Regions from separate parts of the Metabacillus sp. RB-C-LZQ-3-1 genome, predicted to be linked through region 2. Evidence: riboswitches for the same ligand, from Rfam matches in the RefSeq annotation. Region 2 holds a riboswitch; each other region holds the start of a gene.

Region 1 (6,689 bases), on a different contig from region 2:
CATGCGTTACCCTAGGGGGAAGGAAAATGTCAGATTTAACTTACTTTTTGAAACAAATCCATCATTATGCTGGGAAGGTTCTATATATAAATTTACTTGCCATGATGTTTATAAGTTTACTTGATGGTGTAGGGATTTTATTACTCATCCCAATGATTAGTATGAGTGGGATTATAGATATAGAAGCGAATGAAATGCTTTCAAGCCTATTTTCATTTCTTAATTATATACCTGATAACATAGGTTTACCAATTATATTAGCCATTTATGTATTTATTGTTGTTGGACAAAATGTCCTGCAAAGATACATTACAATCCGAAATACAAAAATTCAACATGGCTTTTTCCGTCATATCCGAATAGAAACATACCAAGCATTACTTCATGCAAATTGGAATTTTTTTATAAAGAATCGAAAATCTGACCTTATCAATTTTTTAACTGCTGAAATTGCTCGCTCTAGTGCAGGTACACATTCATTCTTACAATTTATGACTTCTCTAGTTTTTACAGTTATTCAGATAGTGATTGCTTTTTGGTTATCTTCCAGCATAACAATTTTTGTGTTGTTAAGCGGGCTTGTTTTAATCCTTTTTAATAGAAAATTCTTAAAAAAATCGATAGCATTGGGCCAAAAAAATTATACTATGGGTAAAGAATATATGGCGGGAATAACTGACCAAATCAATGGTATTAAAGACATTAAAAGTAATTCGTTAGAAACATCTCGTATGGAATGGTTTAAAAGGATCACGAAAGGAATGCAGGATGAGCAAATTGAATATACAAAGTTAAAAACAATTTCACAAATGAATTATAAAGTGGCTTCTGCTGTTTTAATTGCAGTATTTATTTTCATTGCACTAAATATGTTTCATGCACAAGCAAGCCAATTAATGTTAATCATCGTGATTTTTTCAAGACTTTGGCCAAGGGTTGCAGCGATTCAAGGATCACTGGAACAAATCGCGACTATATTGCCTGCCTTTAAAGCTGTGAAAAAATTTCAGGAGGAATGTAAGAATTCAAGAGAGTTTCATTTTGGAAATAATAATAAATCAATACATATTAATCAAGAAATAGAATTAAAAAATGTTTTTTTCCGTTACGACAATAGCAAATCAAAAGTATATGCTTTAAATAATATAAATATTGTGATACCAGCTAATAAAATGACAGCTTTTGTAGGTCGTTCAGGTGCGGGAAAGAGTACGCTTATTGATATGTTGATGGGTTTAAATCAACCAGAAAGAGGCAAGGTCTTATTAGATGGTATCCCTTTATCACAGGAAAATATTCCATCTTTTCGTAAGTCAATTAGTTATGTTCCACAAGAACCTTTTTTATTTAATACAAGTATAAAAGATAATTTGAAACTAGTTGTACCAGATGCAACAGAAGAACAGATATGGGATGCATTGGAGTTTTCATCAGCTGCTGAGTTTGTACGTGAGCTGCCTGATGGGTTAGATACTGTTATTGGTGATAGAGGTATCCGACTCTCTGGCGGTGAGAGGCAAAGGCTAGTTTTAGCAAGGGCAATTTTACGTAAACCATCGATGTTGGTATTAGATGAAGCAACAAGTGCTCTTGACACAGAAAATGAAGCTAAAATCCAACAAGCACTAGAGAAGTTAAAAGGAAGAATGACAATAGTCGTAATCGCACATCGATTGTCAACGATACGAAATGCGGATCAAGTAGTCGTTCTAGATAAAGGTTCAGTTATTCAATATGGTGAGTTTGGCAGTTTAGCTAAAGAGAAGCATGGTATGCTTGGTCATCTTCTGGAAAGTCAAATGGAAGCGAGTTTGTAAGAATCTGAATTTTAGAAGAACTACAGATAGATGTACAAACTGGAGAGGTGTTTATGGGAAAGGGGAGATTACTTCAATTTTCGTTACTGGGTCTATGTGTCTTGATTGTTATCTTTACGATATGGGATAACAATAGAATAAAGGTCATCGAACAAGAGATCGAAATTGAAGATTTACCACAAGAATTTGAGGGATTTAAAATCCTTCAAATATCGGATTTACATGAAAAGACATTTGGGTATAAACAAGAAAGACTCATCAAAAAAATAAATTCAATTAATTACGATGTTATCGCACTAACTGGTGATTTATTAGTTATTGTAGATAGTAAAAATTATTCTCCAGCTTATGACTTGTTAGAGGGTATTAACAATAAGGAACATATGCTATTTGTTCCAGGGAATACCGACCCAAATCCATATGTTGTTAATTCGGATCGATCTATTTCAAAAAATCCATTTATTTTGGGGATGGAGGGCAGAGGGGTACAATTGCTAGATTCAGTCTATACAGTTGATAAAAAGAATGCTTCAATTAATTTTGTGAACTTTGATTTATCTAAGCTTGAACCTACGAGTAAGCTTGATAATCTAGAAAAGAATGACCTACTAGTAATATTAAATCATTATCCAATAGTAGATAAAAGAATTGAACAGATAAATGCAGACTCACACTTTTATTTTAGGGAGTATGATTTAATCATAGCTGGACATTATCATGGTGGGCAAATAAGATTTCCATTTGTCGGTGCCTTATTTATACCTGAACCATTCTATTCTAATAATGGACTATTTCCACCGCAAGATCGAGTTAAAGGGTTGTGGGAATATAATGGTATAAAACAATATGTTAGTGCAGGCTTAGGTAGTAGTAATGCAATACCGTTCTTAAAGTTTCGTTTCCTGAATCCTCCCGAGATAAATCTGTTAATTCTAACAAAGAAATAATGAATAAACGATTAATTAATTGAATTGGGGCGTGTAAAAAAGATGGTGGATTATGACACAGTTAGGACATTTTCATATCTCGTTATTTTTATTAAGAAATAAAATTCATAGTAGGGATTTACAGTATGTCTAGCATATTTTTTTACAAAATTGTTAAATTTGTAAAAAACAAAAAAGCACAATCAGCAGCCCATCAAGCCGCCAACCATGCCCTCATTTATCATTGTCATTCTGTAGTTTCCACTTGTTAAATTCCAAAAATTCTCTAAACTGTTCTTTAGACACACCGGACTTCATTGCATCCTGAACAAGCTTTGTCCATTCTAAATCGAGCTCCTCTTGATCGGTTTCGTTTTGTTCATTTAGAAGAGTATTTACTGATACACCAAGAACAGATGAGACCTTTTCTAAAAATTGAACAGAAGGATTTGACTGGAGATTACGCTCAATCGAACTTAAGTAGGATTTTGCTACTCCTGCTCGTTCTGCTAGTTCAGATAGTGATAGATTTTTTTGAGTGCGATATTTTTTTATTCTTGGACCAATCACGTCAAGTCACCTTCCTTAATGAAGCCATTATAACATATAAAGAAGGGTTTGTTTGATATGAAGAACACAAAAAGAAAAAAATTTACACAGATTTAATACATTTTTATGATGTTTTTAAAACGGCATTTGACTTTTGAGTTAAGAAATCTTTAATCTCTTCTACACTGATTCCTAGTTCAAGTGCTTCTAGTATCAACTCGACCCATTCTTGATCAAGCTGTCCGTCTTGTGTAATTTTTTCTTTTATCTCCATTATTCTTAGCCTCCTAAAATACTAATCTGTATTTCAGGCAGTCCAGCCGTCTTAGTTTGTGTAAACTGAAGACCCGTGACTTTGCGTCCCTATTTTTCAATAGGTTTGCCTTTGTACTGATTATTTTGTCACTGATTGTTGGTTATTATATTCCTATTGTCCCTTATTTATGTATAACTAATTGACTATTTACAATTTCTATTATAAAAAAGATTTATTAGGATGTATGCTGAACTTTGTCGATGAGGTTAAAATTTTTCATTTATCTGTAATTTTTACAATAGATTTACAAAAGTAGTTGTAAATTAAGGTTTCTGGGTTTTCTCATTCCGATAATTTTACATTAAAGTAATATAAATGACTGAATAATAAAATTAAATTTTGTCGAACAAAATTTAATTTTATCGATTTGTAAAACTCCTAAGTAATAGATATCATTACTTAGGAGTTTAAAATCCCCTGTGGAGTTATATAAAAAATCCCGCCATTCTGAATTGTAATATTGATTTGAGGCTCATAAAGATCTTTTAATGCTTCTTTTTCAACTTCATAGCATTCAGGTTTTTCTTCTAAGTCCTCGTAAAAATGATTTAATAGCTTTAAGTCCTCGTTCCATCTTTCTCTAGCTTTGTCAGCCCATGTATGATCTTGCTTCCTTATGTCTTCCAAGATGAATTGCTCGATTCGCTTTAATCCGCTTTGTGGTTTAATGAGCGGTGTCATCGTAAAGCAGAGGTCAGGGATTTTAGGTGTTAATTCTAATTTTTCCAGTTTTTCTTGAAAGTTTTCGATTAGAACGCCACTAACTAAATGTAAACCAATTGAATAAAGTTGATCCTTTTTCATATCACATTGATAGGAAACTATAATGTTAACGCCAATCCAGGGGTGGAGGGGAACATTTCCTCCTTGTGTTTTGACTTGCTCAAAAAGTCTGATATAGCTTCCTAGAGTTTTAGTCGATTGAAAAATTTGGTGAAGACGGGGCGCACCGAAATGCATGACCTCACCTTTCAGGTCTTTTGGCGCACGATTTTGATCAGTAATAAGGGTAAGCTTCATAGGATTTGGAACCCCATTAGTTTTTTCAAGGTAGTGCCAGTAAAATGGTCGGTTCATTAAAAGCTTATCCATTTCAATTGTCAGCTGAACAGTCATGTATCCTTCCTGATTTTCAAGTATGTTACAGGAATTCGACGAAAAGAAGCTTTCTAAAAAATGATGGATTTGCTCTTGTTGCATATTGTCGCCACCCTTCTACTTATCTCCGCTTGCTGCTTTTCTTTGCTCTTGTGAGTACTGAGCAAAGTCGAGAATCGATGTTAAATTTTCCATTTTAATTTTCATTTCACGGTCGCTTTTTGAGTGATACATGATATCCTGCAGGTGTTCCTCTAAATTTTTGATTTCTAATCTTGTAAGGATTTCATCCAGGTTACCAATGACTTTTTCAAATAAATTAATTTTGTCATATAAGAGAGTTAAAATATGTTCTTCAACCGTGTTTTTGGTTGCCATATTGAATATATTAACGTCATTTTCTTGTCCAAGACGATGGATACGGCCAATTCGTTGTTCTAAACGCATTGGGTTCCATGGTAAATCATAATTGATAATGTTATGACAAAATTGAAGGTTGATTCCTTCGCCGCCAGCTTCAGTTGCAATTAAAACTTGAACACGATTTTTAAAAAGCTCCTTCATCCAATCTTTTTTTCCTCTTTTAAAGCCTCCGCGAAAGGGAACTGATGTAATACCATGCTGTTGAAGAAACCATTGTAAATAAAATTGAGTTGCACGATATTCGGTAAAAATAATGACTTTATCATCAAGTTCTTTTATTAATTCAACAACTTTTAAGGCTTTTGAGTTTTGTGTAACACCGTCAATCGCCATCATAATGTCTTTTATAACATGATTAGGGAGGGCAGCTTCCTCTTCCTCAGGGAGGTCAAGCATTTTCTTAAGCGTCATATAGACAGCTTCACGACTACTGCAGGCTTCTCGCTGTAAAGTCATGATTGAGAACGTGTTTGCTGCATATTGTGATGATGATTTAAGAGCTGTAATGGTGTCATAAAGATGTTGTTCAGTTTCTGAAAATTCAATTGGTATTGTTTCGACATTTCGCTTTGGCCATTCGATTCCTGTGTCACCGCGCCGATTACGAATCATCACTTTGTTAATAAGCTCTCTTAGTTGTTCATGATCTTCAATAGAACGTTCCTTTGCAGAAAACACATCTGAAAAATAGGCTTCATTCCCGAGATGGCCAGGTTTTAATAAGGATACTAAGTTGAAAATTTCCTCTACTCTGTTTTGAACAGGTGTTGCTGTTAAAAGTAAACAATACTTCTTCTTTAAATTTTGAACAAATTCATAGTTTTTTGTTTTATTATTTTTAAGCTTATGAGCTTCATCAATAATGACTAAATCATAGTTTTGGTTATAGACAATTTCCCGATGTGGACTTCTTTTTGCTGTATCAATAGAAGACACAACCACATCACATGCTTCCCATACATAACTTTTCTTTTGTTCTACAGCAGGTATAAAGAACTTTTCATTTAATTCACGAGCCCATTGAGAAACAAGAGATGCAGGGACGAGAATAAGCACTTTTTTGACTAGGCCGCGAATCATATATTCTTTTAAAATAAGTCCAGCTTCAATGGTCTTTCCTAAACCAACCTCATCAGCTAGAATAGCTTTCCCATTCATTTTTTCAACAACTCTTTGGGCAACCTCTAATTGATGTGGAAGGGGTGTGAAATGTGGTAAATGTTTTGGAGCTTGCAAACCTTCAAATGAAGGAACCGCCGTGTTCTTTTGCACTTCATATGCAAGCTTGTACAGCTCCCAGTTTGACCATGGGCCATCATTTTCTAATTTTTCAAAAAAACCCTCCTGCCAAGAGGTATCGAAGTTCGTCTTTATGTTCATTGTAAAGACAGTCCTTTCGTGATTAGTACTTTATCGGAATGTTCATGATTTTACTTAGAATAAGTGAAAAAATGCTTAATAATTTGCTTTGTTGTATAAAAACCGAACGATTAATAAAAAAATAATTTTATTGTTAAGATAAAAAGTGATTGTCGAAATGGTATACTCATGGTAGGATGT
Region 2 (6,689 bases):
CAGGAGAATTTGAAGGAGCAAGAATCATAGTATCTGGTTGAACTTCTCTACGATAGAATTTTTCTTCACCAGTACGTTCATCAAATAATTGTTCCCCTGAACGATATGAAGCAGAAGCAACTGCCGATTGTCCTCTCCCTCTTGAAATAACCTGTGCTGAAAAATGATAGATAGCCATGATTCTCACCTCCTTTTTTGTCGCCACGCGAATCCAATTTGACCGAAACGAAAAGGAAATAATCGTAAGATTGTTACCTTTTTGTTTTGGCTTCGCCGATAGGCGATTGTGTTTTTGTCCTTCCGTTTAGGAAGGGCAAGGGTTTTCTGTTGCGAGCAACCGCACACATCGGAACGATGTATAAGTGCGCCCTTCTCTCTTTCGTTCTAAGGGAATCATACCACAACCCGAGTGAAGAATCTAGCATTGTAGGTAGTATTTTCCTAGCTTGTGAGATAAAATAATAGACATAAAATAAATTAAGGCGGTGGGGTAATGATGGCACGTAAAACGGATAATGAAAGATTAAAGGAATTAGATGAACAGTTGGAAAAAATCAAGGCTCGAAAACAACAAGTTGAGAGCAGATTGAAAGAGAAAGAGAGAAAAGCACGAACAAAACGATTGATTGAAGTTGGAGCAATTTTCGAGAAGTATTTTGAATTTGAAGGACAAGAAGAAGCTGAAAAAATTGCAATGGCATTTCAGAAAAATGTCTTAAAAAATAAAGAAAAAGTTTTAGGGATGTCTTTAGATCAAATAAAAGAAGCAAATCAAAAAGTGGAGAGTAAGCAACCTGAAAAAGTGGGAGTTTAAGCATTCTTGCTGACGATTGGTTGCCTTGATGGCAACCTCTTAGCCTTTAGGGCAAATAAAAAACCACCCTGCAAAGAGTGGAATTTTATTGCAAACTGGTACTAGCAGTCTACTTTTGCTTGCTATCTTGTCGTTCGAAAAGAAAAAGTGAAAACCACTCTTTAGCTCCCTAGTTTAATTAGGGTGGCTTCAACCATTCACTATGTTTTTATTATACCCAATTCATTAGAAAGGTGGAAAATTTTATGTTAAAAGCACATGAAATCTTAGGTACTGATAAGCCGATTTTTAGAGAAAGAGAGGTAAATCATTTCTTTCTTGATGAAATTTCACACCTTAATGAAAACCCTGAAAAATATAGTGTTGTAGGCTATGTACAAGTGATTATAAATAAAAAAGTTTTCTTTAAGTCTGTTTATTCTCTTGATAAAAGTTACCTAAATTGATAAAATAAAGGTAACTTAAAAACGAAGGGGAATGACCATGTTAGAAGTATTAGACTTTCACAAGAAAATGTATGACGCTAGATGGAATGGTGAAATGGATTCATACGTGAGTATGAAGCAATTAGAGGATGAATTTGTAGCTTTAGTTCTTAAGAATGATTTAGGTTATGAAAAGTTGAATGAAATGTTAGAACAGCTTTATATTCCCCCATACAAGCATGATTTGTTACCAGAGCATTTAAAGCACTCAAATTCAGCTAAAAAAGAAAATGCCGGTCGTCCAAGTCTTGGAGTAACTAAAAAGGTTTCTATCACGCTTCCTAGCGATATTTGGGAAAAGATTGAGAAGGAAATTTCGGAGCAGGATTTAAAGTCTATGTCTGCTTATTTTCGTAAATTTGCTTTAGATCATTTTAAGGGGAGTGTGTAAAAATGAAAAAGTTGTTGATCTATAGAGAAAATGGTGAATTTGTTATTGAGAGAGTGAACGAATTTAATCATGCTTTTAAACGGAATTTCATAAGTGAACAAGGTCTTTTAGAAGGATTGCAGTCTTACCAGCCAGTCATTGACGAGTATGAACTGGAAGTGTCAGACGAGTTATGGTCATTGGTTTTGAATTTCTTAAATAGCAAGGGATTTCAAGAATGAACTGTAAATATTGCGGTTCACCAAATGAAAAATTTGCTGAAAACTGTGGGTTTTGTGATGCTCCTTTGAAAAAGCAGCGTCCAAAATTAAAAGATTTTATTTATTTAGATCAAGTAGAATTGCCATTCAGTCAGCTATCGCTTTTTCACACATACGATTTATTGATTTTGCTTCGACTGGTAAGAGAAGAAAGGTCGAAGTGCTATAATCTCATGAGAGGCATTCAGAAAGGCTCTAAATTAATTGAGGTTGATTCAGACACCTTAGACTATGCTGAAAGCGAATATAGGCGTTATACGGCTCGTATGAAGGTCATAGAGGGTATTTTGATAGATAGAATGGGGTACAAGCCTAAAAGAGTAGATGATAAGCTTTTAGAGAGTTTGAGAGTGAAAATAGAAAGGGAGAAGGACAATGACCGATAAAAAACTAGATATGATTTTGACTGCTTTAAGTGAATTCAGAGGCGATTTTGATAAGTTTAAGAATGAAAGTCAGGAGCAGTCGGAAGAAAATAAAAAGCAATTTAAAGAGATTAAGGAACAACTAGTACGTATAGAAGAAACAACCCTTCGTTTAGAAGCAGAACAACCTAAAGATATTACTGCAATCTTGATTCAAATTAGTAAAAAGCTAGATGAACGAGATAATGATCTACAAGCTTTGAATAAAAGAGTTTTTAGAACTGAAAGCGAAATTGAAAGGTTGACTCGTCAATAAGTCTATGAAAAAGGAAATTTTACTGTTATTGTCGAAATATAGAAAAAAGAAAAACCGCCCTGTCTTTGGTCGGATAGGCGGTTTCTCAAATCATAGAGGACAGGAATTAGTGTCCCTTTATTACTTATAGGATATTTATATTCTAACATATTGGGACTAATTCCTGCTACATAGGGAGAGGAATTAGATGAGAAAAAATTTTAATGAAGCTGAAAAGAGAGCTAGATTAAGAGAAATTCAAAATGAAAAGATTTTAACAGAAGAAGAACTTAAAACTGCTACTGAATTGCAAACTAAAGCAAATTCTAGAGGAATGATATTGATTCCTGAAAGAAAAGTAAAAAATAAAGCGAGGTTTGTCCAGTTGAACCAAGCCAATCTTTTATACTTGCGTAAAATTAAATATTTAACTACTGCCGAAAAAACTTTTTTAATAGATATTGCTCCTCATGTTGAAATTGAATCTAATTGCATTGTAGAAGATTGCAAGAAAACTAATTCAACACCTTTAACTCAAACTGATCTTGCAACAGTTTTAGGAAAGAAAAAGCAGAATGTAAATCCAGTTATAAAGGGGTTAATCGATAAAGGGATTCTAGCACGTTCTGAAAGTGGTTTAGAAGATAATAATGTTAGAGCTTATGCTTTATTTGTAAACCCTCATATCATGTTTTCAGGAGATAGAGACAACGTAAATGGAACTCTAAAAGCTATGTTTAGAAAAACTCCTGCTGAACTTAAAAAGTTACCTGAAAAATTATTTTAGAGCCTAAAATTAAGGCTCTTTTTTATTTGTTTCGTAGTAATGATTTTTCATTACAAAAGTAATGATTTTTCATTACTACGAAACTATCAAAAAAACTAGTAATATCAAGGGTTAAACCTACTTTTTTAACTTCTTCCCTTCTTACTCTATATTAAATAGCAATTCGTCCTAAGTTTTACAACCTTTATTTTATATATTTTTCGTTATCTGCCCTAAAGGCAAAAAGGTTGCCCTAAAGGCAACCTAATTTAGTCTGTAAGAGATTCTGAAAGTCTTTTTATTGTGGGTATTAATTGTTCGAAATGTGGCTTTATAATAAAATCTTTTGCTCCAGATCGTATTGCTTCTATCATCGTATATTTTGTAGCTAAGGCTGAAAATACTATCACTTTGGCTTTAGGGTTAATTTTTATTATTTCTCTAAGAGCCACAATTCCATCTATATTAGGCATTGTTAAATCAAGTAATACTATATCTGGTTGGTAATGTTCAAAATAATCGATTGCTTCTTTTCCATCTTTAGCTTCTGCAATTACATGATAATCCTCTTGTTCAATAATTTTTTTAATCGTTGTTCTCATAAATGAAGAATCATCTGCTATTAATACTTTTTTCATAATTATTTCTCCCCTTTAGGGAAAAACTCGGCTTTATATTGTAATACTAAAACTTTAAAAAAATTAATTTATAGTTTATAGATGATAATTGTAGAATTCTGTTAATAAAGCTGGTTTTCCTAATAAATAACCTTGGGCAATAGGAATACCTAAGGATTTTGCCATTTCCATATCCAATTCATCTTCTAAACCTTCTAAAATTAATTGACTTTTATATTCTTGACAATAATTTAGAAAAAATGAAATAAGGGATTGTTTTTGTTTAGAAGATTTTAGTTCTTTTGAAAAATATCGATCTAACTTTAAATAGTCTGGATTTAGCTCTATAATAGTTTTCAAATTACAATATCCATGTCCAATATCATCAATAGCAATTAAAAATCCATGTTTTTTTATTTCCAATATTCTAGTTTTAAATGTATCAAAATCCTGAATATTTTCAGATTCAGAAATCTCTAGAATAATTTCTTGACTATTTAAATAATTTTCAGCCATAATTTTATTGAGAAAATATGGGAAATCAGGATTTACGATAGTCGATGGAAGTATATTCAAAAATAATTTCCCGTCTTTTTTAGATAATCCTGCTGAATTGTAGGTAGAAATAGCTTTATGAATAGACCCAGAATCTAATTCATAGAGCTTATTTCCTTTTATTGCTTCTTGGAAAATATATTCAGGATTAGAATACATATTGGATCTGAGAAGTACTTCAAAACCCAATATATTCCCAGTTTTCAGACAAAAAATAGGCTGAAAATGGTGGAAGAATTTTTCTTCCTTTATAAAATCTTCAATAGACAAAACTCACACCTTCCTTATTCCATTTTTTTACATATAAAATAAACAAAAAGGTGAACCTGAAGAGCCTAGGTTCACCTTTTTGATCTAGTTTTCTTCGGTGGCTAGGCTACCATAGCAAAAAATGCTTTAGGTCCTTGGCTTTGCGTCCTTACCTTTCGATAAGTTTGCCTTTATCGGGAATTATTAAACTAGTGCTATTCTAACAAATTACAACAAAATTTGACAATTAAATACATGACTTTTGTCTATGTTTTTAGTTTACATAATAGCTCTTTTGGGAAGTTGATTTGCGATTCAATTTCTATATTTAGTCATATTTGGGCAAATTATACGATTTTCAGTTTGGGAAATAACACAAAAATAACCCTATAATTTAAAAGTAAGTTCTTTCATTTACTCTTGTTTGCTTCTTGTTGCTATGTGATTTACTAATTGACAAGAAGGTATTTATGATTTATTCCTAGAATTTTAAATAGAGAGGTGATAAACGCCATGGATAACACTAATCATGAGGAAACACATAGAGCCTATTGGGCGAAGGATATTGCTGATCTACTTGAAGTTACTACATCTAATTTAAGAAGATGGTCTATTGATTTAGAAAACGCTGGTTATCGCTTTTATAGAGATGAACATAATCGTCGTGCTTATTTTGAAAAAGACATTATGCCGTTAAGAAAACTAAAAGAATTTCTAGCAAATAATATGAGCAAGAATGACGCTATAAAAGCTGTTGTATCAATGTTTCCACAAGAAAATAACGGTACGTTAACGATACCTGTGAATGAAGATACAATGCGTGTATCAAAGAGTGAACTAAGGGAAATCGTGAAAGAAGCAGTAGAGGAAGAACGAGAAATGATGTTTCGAGCATTTGAAGCAAAAATGAAGGATGTGGTTGAAAAGAGAGATCGAATACTTATCCACGAGTTGAATCGTTCACTGGAAGAAAAGCGTTTAGAGATTGCAGTAGCAGAAGAACCAAAACAATCATGGTGGAAAAGATTCCTTCGAAATAAAATTGATAGATAAATAGTATAAAAGTCCTTTTTAATTACAAAAATATCAAATATAATATTTCTTATTTGGTATTTTTAAGGAGTTAAAATAAAATGGAAAATCAATTTTGTTCAACAAATCTAGTTGAGGAAAATATAATCTTTCAACTTTTAATATTGGGCTATAAATTTAAAACTGATCGAATTTCTTTTGAAAAATATTCAAAGCTATATAAAAAATTGTATGAATGGATTGACTATTATCAAGTTAATTATCGATAGATTTTAGGGAGGTTTATAAAGGGTGAAGGGGGGATTTCCCCCAAAACACCACCCTTGAGCCTGCCAGCTACTTTGATTTTACCATGTCTAATACTCGTTTATGAAATTCCTCATCAGTGATTTTTCCCTCTAAGTTGTCTATAATCAGTTTTTCTTCTTCAGGAGTTAAATATAATCCTTCTATGGCGTTGGTGGCTTTTGCATACTTCATAGCTTTCTCCCATTTTTCGCTCATGTCATCACCTTTACCTTTCTAGTTCCATGCCTTTGTACCGTTGTTTTGATTTGCTTTTACCTTTTGTTTTTTGTTGCTGACGATCTCGTTCTCGAGTCATTTCTCTACTTGCTTGTTCAATGCCCTTCATAACTGCGTCTAACAAGCCTAATCCTTTTTCTTGGGATTCGATTTGTCCTTTAAATTCAGGAACTTTCGCTTCCATTTTACCTAGAATATTGGTCTGTTTTTCAAAGTCGACTTTTCCAGAAATGCCTTCCTTCTCCATGTAAGATTTATAGCTATCACGGGCAGTAACTGCATTGTCATACTCTTGCTTGGTTGATTTGGAAACAAGCATTTTCCCTTTCAGGAAT
Region 3 (6,689 bases), on a different contig from region 2:
CAGCACCGAAGCCAGAGCCGAAGCCAGAGCCGAAACCTACACCGACTCCGACTCCGGCACCAAAGCCAACTCCAACTCCAACACCAACGCCAAAGCCAACTCCAAAAGTTGAGCCAAAAGTCGAGCAAAAGGTTGAGCCAAAAGTTGAAACACAAAAACCAAAATCAAAGCCAACTACTACCCCACCAAATCAGGAAGCAACAGCTAGTCAACCGACACCTGTTAAGGAGGAAGAGGTAGTCAAAGAAAAGGCTCCACTTGAAAAAGCATTGGAGAATGTTAACAAGGCATTTGAAGAACTAACAAAGAAAAAAGAATTGAAATTAGTAAAGGTTGAGGAATTCACAGGTTTAGTAAAAGCTCAATTTGAACAACAAAAAATTGAATTGCCAGAGGATATTGAAAAGCTTAGAGAATTTGAAAAACTGGCTTCTCATGAATCGTTTGCTAATTTAAAAGAGTTAGAGTTGTTAAAAGGTAGTGTAACAACAAAGATCCAAGAACTCGAACAAGCTAAGTTAGTAAAAGAGAGATTGGCAGAGGAAAAGAAACAAAAAGAACAACAAGAAAAACAAGAAATAGAAGAAAAGCAAGAGGATAAAGGCGTTTTTACAAAAATGTCTGAATCAATTTCAAGCTTTTTTAAATCTATTGGTTCATTCTTTACAAACTTGTTTTAATAGGGAAGGGGTTTTCCCTTCCTTGTTTTTATTTAGAAATTTAATATTAATAGAATTCTATCAATATTAAATTTGTATATAAAAACCATAAAGGTCTTTATATGATTTATAAGGTTAAAAAATGGGGTGATTTAATTGTGAAGTTTAATCGTAAGATGCTTTTAATACTATCGTTACTTATTGTAGGAGTTTTTATATTTAAGGCCTCAACTTCTCTAGGAGCAAGCTCTCCATATGATGTGGAGTCTAGCGTAAAATCAGGTTGGGCTAATCTATACGGTGGTAAACGATATGCTATGGAATCTGGAAGGAAACTCGTTTATGATGTGTACGCAAATAAGTATACCAGTGGTGGATACAGTATTACTTGGAGAGACTTTGGAAAGGGGAACCAGCCTTATATAAACTTTCAAGGTTGGGCGATACTCTTCGGTCACAAGAGGCATACTTCCACCAATCATGAAACGTATATTGTTGCTAGAAAGGTTGGAGGTGATAGTGGGGTAGGAACAACCTATGTTTATGGGACTACACCTATCAATCTATCAGCATCAGAAGAATTGGAGTACAATAACTCAGGTCCAGGTAGTTTTTATAACGAGTGTTCTTCTACAGCTACCAATAGAAACAACGAGGACTGTAACATGCGTTATGACAACGTAGGGTTTAACGCTTACTTACCTCTACAAGAATTGTTTCCTAATCAATACGAACAAGCTCAATGGAAATTGTATATTGTAAAGCGTGTAGATTCACAAATTGTTTATACTGAACTAAAGTTACCTTTTACTTTTAGTAATCGTTCTTACAACGGTGGAGACATTGACCTTACTAGTGGTATCAATGCTAGTAATTTAGAAATGGTTGGTACTAATGTTATTCGTCGAACTCAGTCTAGACAATCGGGAGTTTCAGGATGGGATTTAGGATATTTTACAACTTACAAAGTCTATACGAGAAATGGTCATGATGAGTCGGGAACTTCTGTTTGGTATTCTGTGAAGAGTCCAGAAGATGGTTATGCAACCCGCTGGGCAAGTACGGCATATTGGGATTTTGGTGGCTCTCAAGCTCAAATTAACTATACTCCACCACCCGATACCGATCCACCATCTCATATTTCACATTCCTTATCCGGTGCTCGTTATCAGAATGGTAATGATTATTGGGTTCAACCGAACGATGATGTATGGGTTCGTTTAAGACAACATGACGCTACCGCTAACTTATACCAATATCTAAGATTAGATGGAACACCTTATGGAACTTCGGTAGATTCAAGGGCCCTGCATGATTTTACTCAAGCGTGGAACCAAATTAATCATTGGGATAAAGACCCTAATGTATTGATTAATGCAGCATCAAGAGAAGAAAATACGAACTATGGTAGGGTAGCTTGGCAAGTAATCCCGTATACTCACGGACACACATATAATGTTCAGTATTATTATCGAGACACTCAAAATAATACCATTGGCTACAACAATACAGGAATGAGATTACGAGTCGATGGAGTAGCACCAACACACGTTTCTCATATCATTAGTGGCTATCGCTATCAAAATGGGGATGATTATTGGGTAAGACCTAATGACCAGGTATATGTTACTTTTAGACAATATGACCCACATTCGGGGAATAAGTTTCAATATCTATCCTTATATGGCTCAGGAGTAGATGTAAGGTCGCAACATGTATATTCGTTTGCTAGTAACGACAATAATCAATTCGCAAAAAGTCCAAATGTTCAAATAAACTCAGCCTTACGAGAAGAAGATACAACATATGGACGAGTAAAATGGGGTATCGTTCCAAAAACGCATGGAGATGGATATAACGTTCAATATTACTACACAGATAATGTAGATAATACAAGGGGTTATATTGATACTGGAATGGATTTATGGACTGATGGAGCTGCTCCTGCTATTCAATTTAGAAATTATAGTGATACTAGTGATTTTTTTAGTAGAGGTTGGTCTACAGCAGCCATTGATGTTCGATTAAAGTATAGTGATCCACATTCAGGATATAAGCGTTCACGTTATGCTTGGTCAACATCAACAGTTACACCGACAACATGGTCTGCTTGGAGTACCAGTTCAAATTACGTTGTTTCGAATAGTAGTTACGGGCAATGGTATCTACATGTTCAAGCAGAAGATAATGTTGGTAATATTGTGACAACTTATAAAGGTACGTATAATTTTAATAATCCACCGAATGCTGATTTTACAGAAAGTCCTAATCCAACTGACCGTACTAAAAATGTATGCTTTACAAATAAGTCAACTGATCCTAATGGAAATGCGTTAACTTATGATTGGGATTACCGTAAAAAGGGTACTACGACGTGGATTAACATGAGTACAACTACAAATCCTTGTTTTAAATTTAGTGAAGTTACCACTTATGAAGTAAGACTGATCGCAACTGATTCAAATGGTGCTAGTGATTCATTAATTCGCGATGTTGTAGTGGTTAATTTACCACCTGTCGCGCAATTTAAATTTGATAAGTCAACTTACTATATTGGTGACACTATGCAGATAACCACTCTTGCTTATGATCCAGATGGAGATGCTATTACTCATTATTATGAAATTACGAAACCGAACAATGTTAAAGTTACGTTTAATACTCCTAATTTTTCTTATATCCCGGATATACCAGGGTATTACACCTTTAAGCAGACAGTAACTGATACATTCGGAGCAAGCGATACCGCAACATCTACGATTTATGTAAATGATTTAACTCTAAAAGGATATGTTAAGCACACACCTGAGTGGGTACAAAAGCACACTATAAAAGGGAATACACCTAATCAATTCTATTCGGGTGAGAAATTTATTTTAGAAGCTGATGTAACAGCATACCCTATCACTTACCTAAATGTTAAATTTGATGGTTATCAAGTAAACGGAAATCTTTATACTTCTACCGTTAGTTTACCTTACAATACACCTACATTTAGAAATGGAGAATTATTTGATTCAACATGGGTTGAGGGTGGAACGCAATTAGCTAATGGAACAGCAATATTCTCATTTGAAGTCAAATATAGTAATGGAATTGTGAAAAGGGATACCGTACAAGTAGAGATTATTGGAAGTGTATTTGATGTATTTAGGGTTCATAAGAAATTTTAGACTTTAGAATTATTTGATCACTCTTACTATGATAGAGTGGTCTTTTTTTATTTTTTCCAGTATAAAAATATAGATTCTACAAAAAATAATTGTTCCATTACCTCGAATAAAGTCGGAATAATATGGAATTTTTTTGTTTCTATCTTGGGTAATTATGTATTATACTTTTTATATAATACATAATTATTACAAATCACTAACAATAAAACCAGAGACTTATTACCATTTCGGAAAAGTTCATATGGAATAATAATACACAGTATTATGACTTATAATCTATAGAGTTTTTAGCGAAAACCTTTTAAACTGTATAATTAGAAGGGCTGAAATTAATGCGAATTGATGTGAAGAAGAAATTTGGTCAAAAAGTTAGACATTATAGGAGAAAAAAAGGTATCTCGCAGGAAGAACTTGGGCACTTAACTAATCTTCATCAAACATACGTGAGTGATGTAGAGAGAGGATTACGAAACATTTCGCTTGAAAATATCTATGAAATTGCGATTGCTTTAGAAGTTAAAATGTCTGACCTCTTGGATTTTGACTAATTTCCATCATCATCTTAATAATAAAAATAATTGGAAGTATTGAAAGAATGTTCTTATTTGGGCGCTTTGAACATTCATGAACAAGTAGCGCAACCGGCCATTATGTAAGTTATGGCTTTTTATTTTGTTTCTACAAAATATCAGAACATTACATCAATTTTATAAACCTGTTTGTTATTTATCATAAATCAACCCCCAATTTTATAAGAGGACTATCGAATTATATTTATATGAGCTTATAGATTCTTATATAAAAAATTCTTATTTTGTTTAAAAGTAGTGAATCTAAAAGTTTTCTCTTAAATTTCACATATAATAAATTCAAGAGAAGTGAAGGAAGGTTTTCAACATGCCATTAATCCGAAACAGGGAAGGTATAGATAATTTATTATTAAGTGCAAGAGAATTTGTTGTTAGAGAAAGTTTGATTTTAATTAATGAAGATACTGTTGCAGAACATATTTCTTTAACTAAAGAGCTTAAAACGGTATGGGAAGACGCTTTTAGTGAAACAGTAGATGTACTATACGCAACTTCTAAAGAATATCCTTTATCTAAAGTACCTAAAACTCAGAGAGATAGTCTTTTAAAAGTAAAATATATTGAAAACAGTTTCATATTAACTCGTGACGAAGTAAAAGAATATCTTTTAACTCATTAAGGGGGTAAGTAAGATTTTTATATCTTACTTACCCTTTTTGTTTTCTTCTCTTATTGAATGAACTAGGAAGATACGATATAATAAGGATATTCAAACTTTTTCTTTTTTCTTTTTTATGCGACCATATTTCCGTTAAGGTCAGCTGTTTACTACCAAACATTTAGAAGCCTCTGGGCTTAGGTTCGACACTTCATTGTGTCTTTATTAAACCTAATGTCCAGGGGCTTTTTTGTTTTGTCTTGGAAAAAGAGAGTGTTTGAAATAAAAAAACTTTTAGAGAGAGGAAGTATTTTATGAAAGGTGAGAGTTTACTGATTTGTAATGTATGCAGTGGTACTTGTGAAAAGACATTTATCCGAATAAAAGGAAAGTCTTTCTGTTCAGATGATTGTCTTTTGAAAGAGGAAGGAGATGAAGGGAATGTTTAAGCTAACATGCTTTGCTCCAGCTCATCCTTCTAAACTTGGACCCGCTTTAGCAGCAGTACATTTCAAAAATGTGAAAGGTAAGTTTGTATGGCAAATGGATGGCGCTCAATTTGTAATCGAGCCATTTAAGAATTACGGTGATCATCAAGCGTCATACGGTTACAGAGTTTATTTTGATGGTTCCATTGATGGTGCAATGTATTTATTTGAAATGTCAATGGGTTGTTTTTCACCTCAGATTAATGGGGTTGAATACACAATATATCATCAATCTAAAACTCAAGAATCGTGGATTAAGGACTTCCTAAAACGCCCTTCTTTCCGTACTTCAGATGTTCGGGGAGTGTTTCGTAAAGGTGATGTAGGAGTTGTATGTCTCCCTGATTCTACTGTAAACTTACAGATTCGCAAAAAAGGGACTAAACCATTCAAATTGATAGAGTTATTAAAAGAGATCGATTGTCTAAAGCATGACATTATGCCTGTGGACTACGATCTTTTTTCAGTTCAAGGGGTTGCAATATGAATGTATTCAATTTCTATACTAAACAAAGTCAATTTACGATTGGCCCGAATTACGTGGTCAAGAATGGTGGAGAAGTGGTTGCGGAAGGAACGATATTTATTTTTCAACTGCTTTTAGGATATCCAGCTTGGATTATCGTGAACGCGGAAAATGAATTTATTCCTCCACAAATTATTAGAACCGAAAGAGTGATTTCTGTTTTGCCTGAACATGAACATTTCGATGGGATTCAATGCCCTCCAAAGTTTCTATACCAGGTAGATTTTGTCTTAGATAAAAAAGCAAAAAGAATCACTGTTAACGCTGTAGATGAAGCTCATGTAATGGAGTTTGTCAAAACTTATTATCAAGAGTCGACAAACATACGAATTAACCAAACAAAGGAGAGAGTATCATGTTAAAAAATAAAATTGAGGATTTATTCAAACCACAATATATGAAAGAAAAGTTGTTCTATATGCTTAAGAAAAACGGTGAGTTCATTAAGCTTGATACGAATTTAGGCTATTTATATTCTCTACCAATCGGTGAATCTGAGGGAAAAGAAATTAGAGTAGAAGTAGCTTTACGATCAGGAAGAGAACTAACTATTCTTAATGCGTTTGTTAACGAACTTTCAGTTTCAGCTTAATTTAGGAGAGTGTAAAATAATGAAAATCAAATTATTACCTAAACAGGTATCCGTTGATGGGGA

The links. Region 2 has a riboswitch for cyclic di-GMP ahead of AC4GZ8_RS25980 (EAL domain-containing protein). Riboswitches for the same ligand answer to the same signal wherever they lie in the genome.
Region 1: it holds a riboswitch for cyclic di-GMP, as region 2 does, so the genes downstream of both, AC4GZ8_RS08700 (anti-repressor SinI family protein) here and AC4GZ8_RS25980 (EAL domain-containing protein) in region 2, are expected to answer to the same signal.
Region 3: it holds a riboswitch for cyclic di-GMP, as region 2 does, so the genes downstream of both, AC4GZ8_RS19535 (hypothetical protein) here and AC4GZ8_RS25980 (EAL domain-containing protein) in region 2, are expected to answer to the same signal.

Annotation. Positions count from the first base shown of each region.
Region 1 is NZ_JBZFLI010000004.1:235,644-242,332, forward strand. It holds gene AC4GZ8_RS08680 (nucleotidyltransferase domain-containing protein) at 1-15, shown strand, start outside; gene AC4GZ8_RS08685 (ABC transporter ATP-binding protein) at 27-1,817, shown strand; gene AC4GZ8_RS08690 (metallophosphoesterase) at 1,871-2,764, shown strand; gene AC4GZ8_RS08695 (helix-turn-helix domain-containing protein) at 2,978-3,313, opposite strand; gene AC4GZ8_RS08700 (anti-repressor SinI family protein) at 3,417-3,566, opposite strand; cyclic di-GMP riboswitch class I at 3,600-3,686, opposite strand; gene AC4GZ8_RS08705 (YqhG family protein) at 4,008-4,808, opposite strand; gene AC4GZ8_RS08710 (DEAD/DEAH box helicase) at 4,824-6,509, opposite strand.
Region 2 is NZ_JBZFLI010000040.1:211-6,899, reverse strand. It holds partial or broken gene mobQ (MobQ family relaxase) at 1-178, opposite strand, end outside; gene AC4GZ8_RS26020 (hypothetical protein) at 497-814, shown strand; gene AC4GZ8_RS26015 (hypothetical protein) at 1,060-1,260, shown strand; gene AC4GZ8_RS26010 (hypothetical protein) at 1,298-1,690, shown strand; gene AC4GZ8_RS26005 (hypothetical protein) at 1,693-1,911, shown strand; gene AC4GZ8_RS26000 (hypothetical protein) at 1,908-2,336, shown strand; gene AC4GZ8_RS25995 (hypothetical protein) at 2,326-2,631, shown strand; gene AC4GZ8_RS25990 (MarR family transcriptional regulator) at 2,819-3,397, shown strand; gene AC4GZ8_RS25985 (response regulator) at 3,646-4,014, opposite strand; gene AC4GZ8_RS25980 (EAL domain-containing protein) at 4,090-4,818, opposite strand; cyclic di-GMP riboswitch class I at 4,912-4,997, opposite strand; gene AC4GZ8_RS25975 (MerR family transcriptional regulator) at 5,311-5,850, shown strand; gene AC4GZ8_RS25970 (antitoxin VbhA family protein) at 6,166-6,333, opposite strand; partial or broken gene AC4GZ8_RS25965 (hypothetical protein) at 6,344-6,689, opposite strand, start outside.
Region 3 is NZ_JBZFLI010000014.1:99,509-106,197, forward strand. It holds gene AC4GZ8_RS19520 (hypothetical protein) at 1-680, shown strand, start outside; gene AC4GZ8_RS19525 (PKD domain-containing protein) at 818-3,832, shown strand; gene AC4GZ8_RS19530 (helix-turn-helix domain-containing protein) at 4,165-4,380, shown strand; cyclic di-GMP riboswitch class II at 4,404-4,487, shown strand; gene AC4GZ8_RS19535 (hypothetical protein) at 4,730-5,041, shown strand; gene AC4GZ8_RS19540 (hypothetical protein) at 5,462-5,995, shown strand; gene AC4GZ8_RS19545 (hypothetical protein) at 5,992-6,396, shown strand; gene AC4GZ8_RS19550 (hypothetical protein) at 6,390-6,626, shown strand; gene AC4GZ8_RS19555 (hypothetical protein) at 6,646-6,689, shown strand, end outside.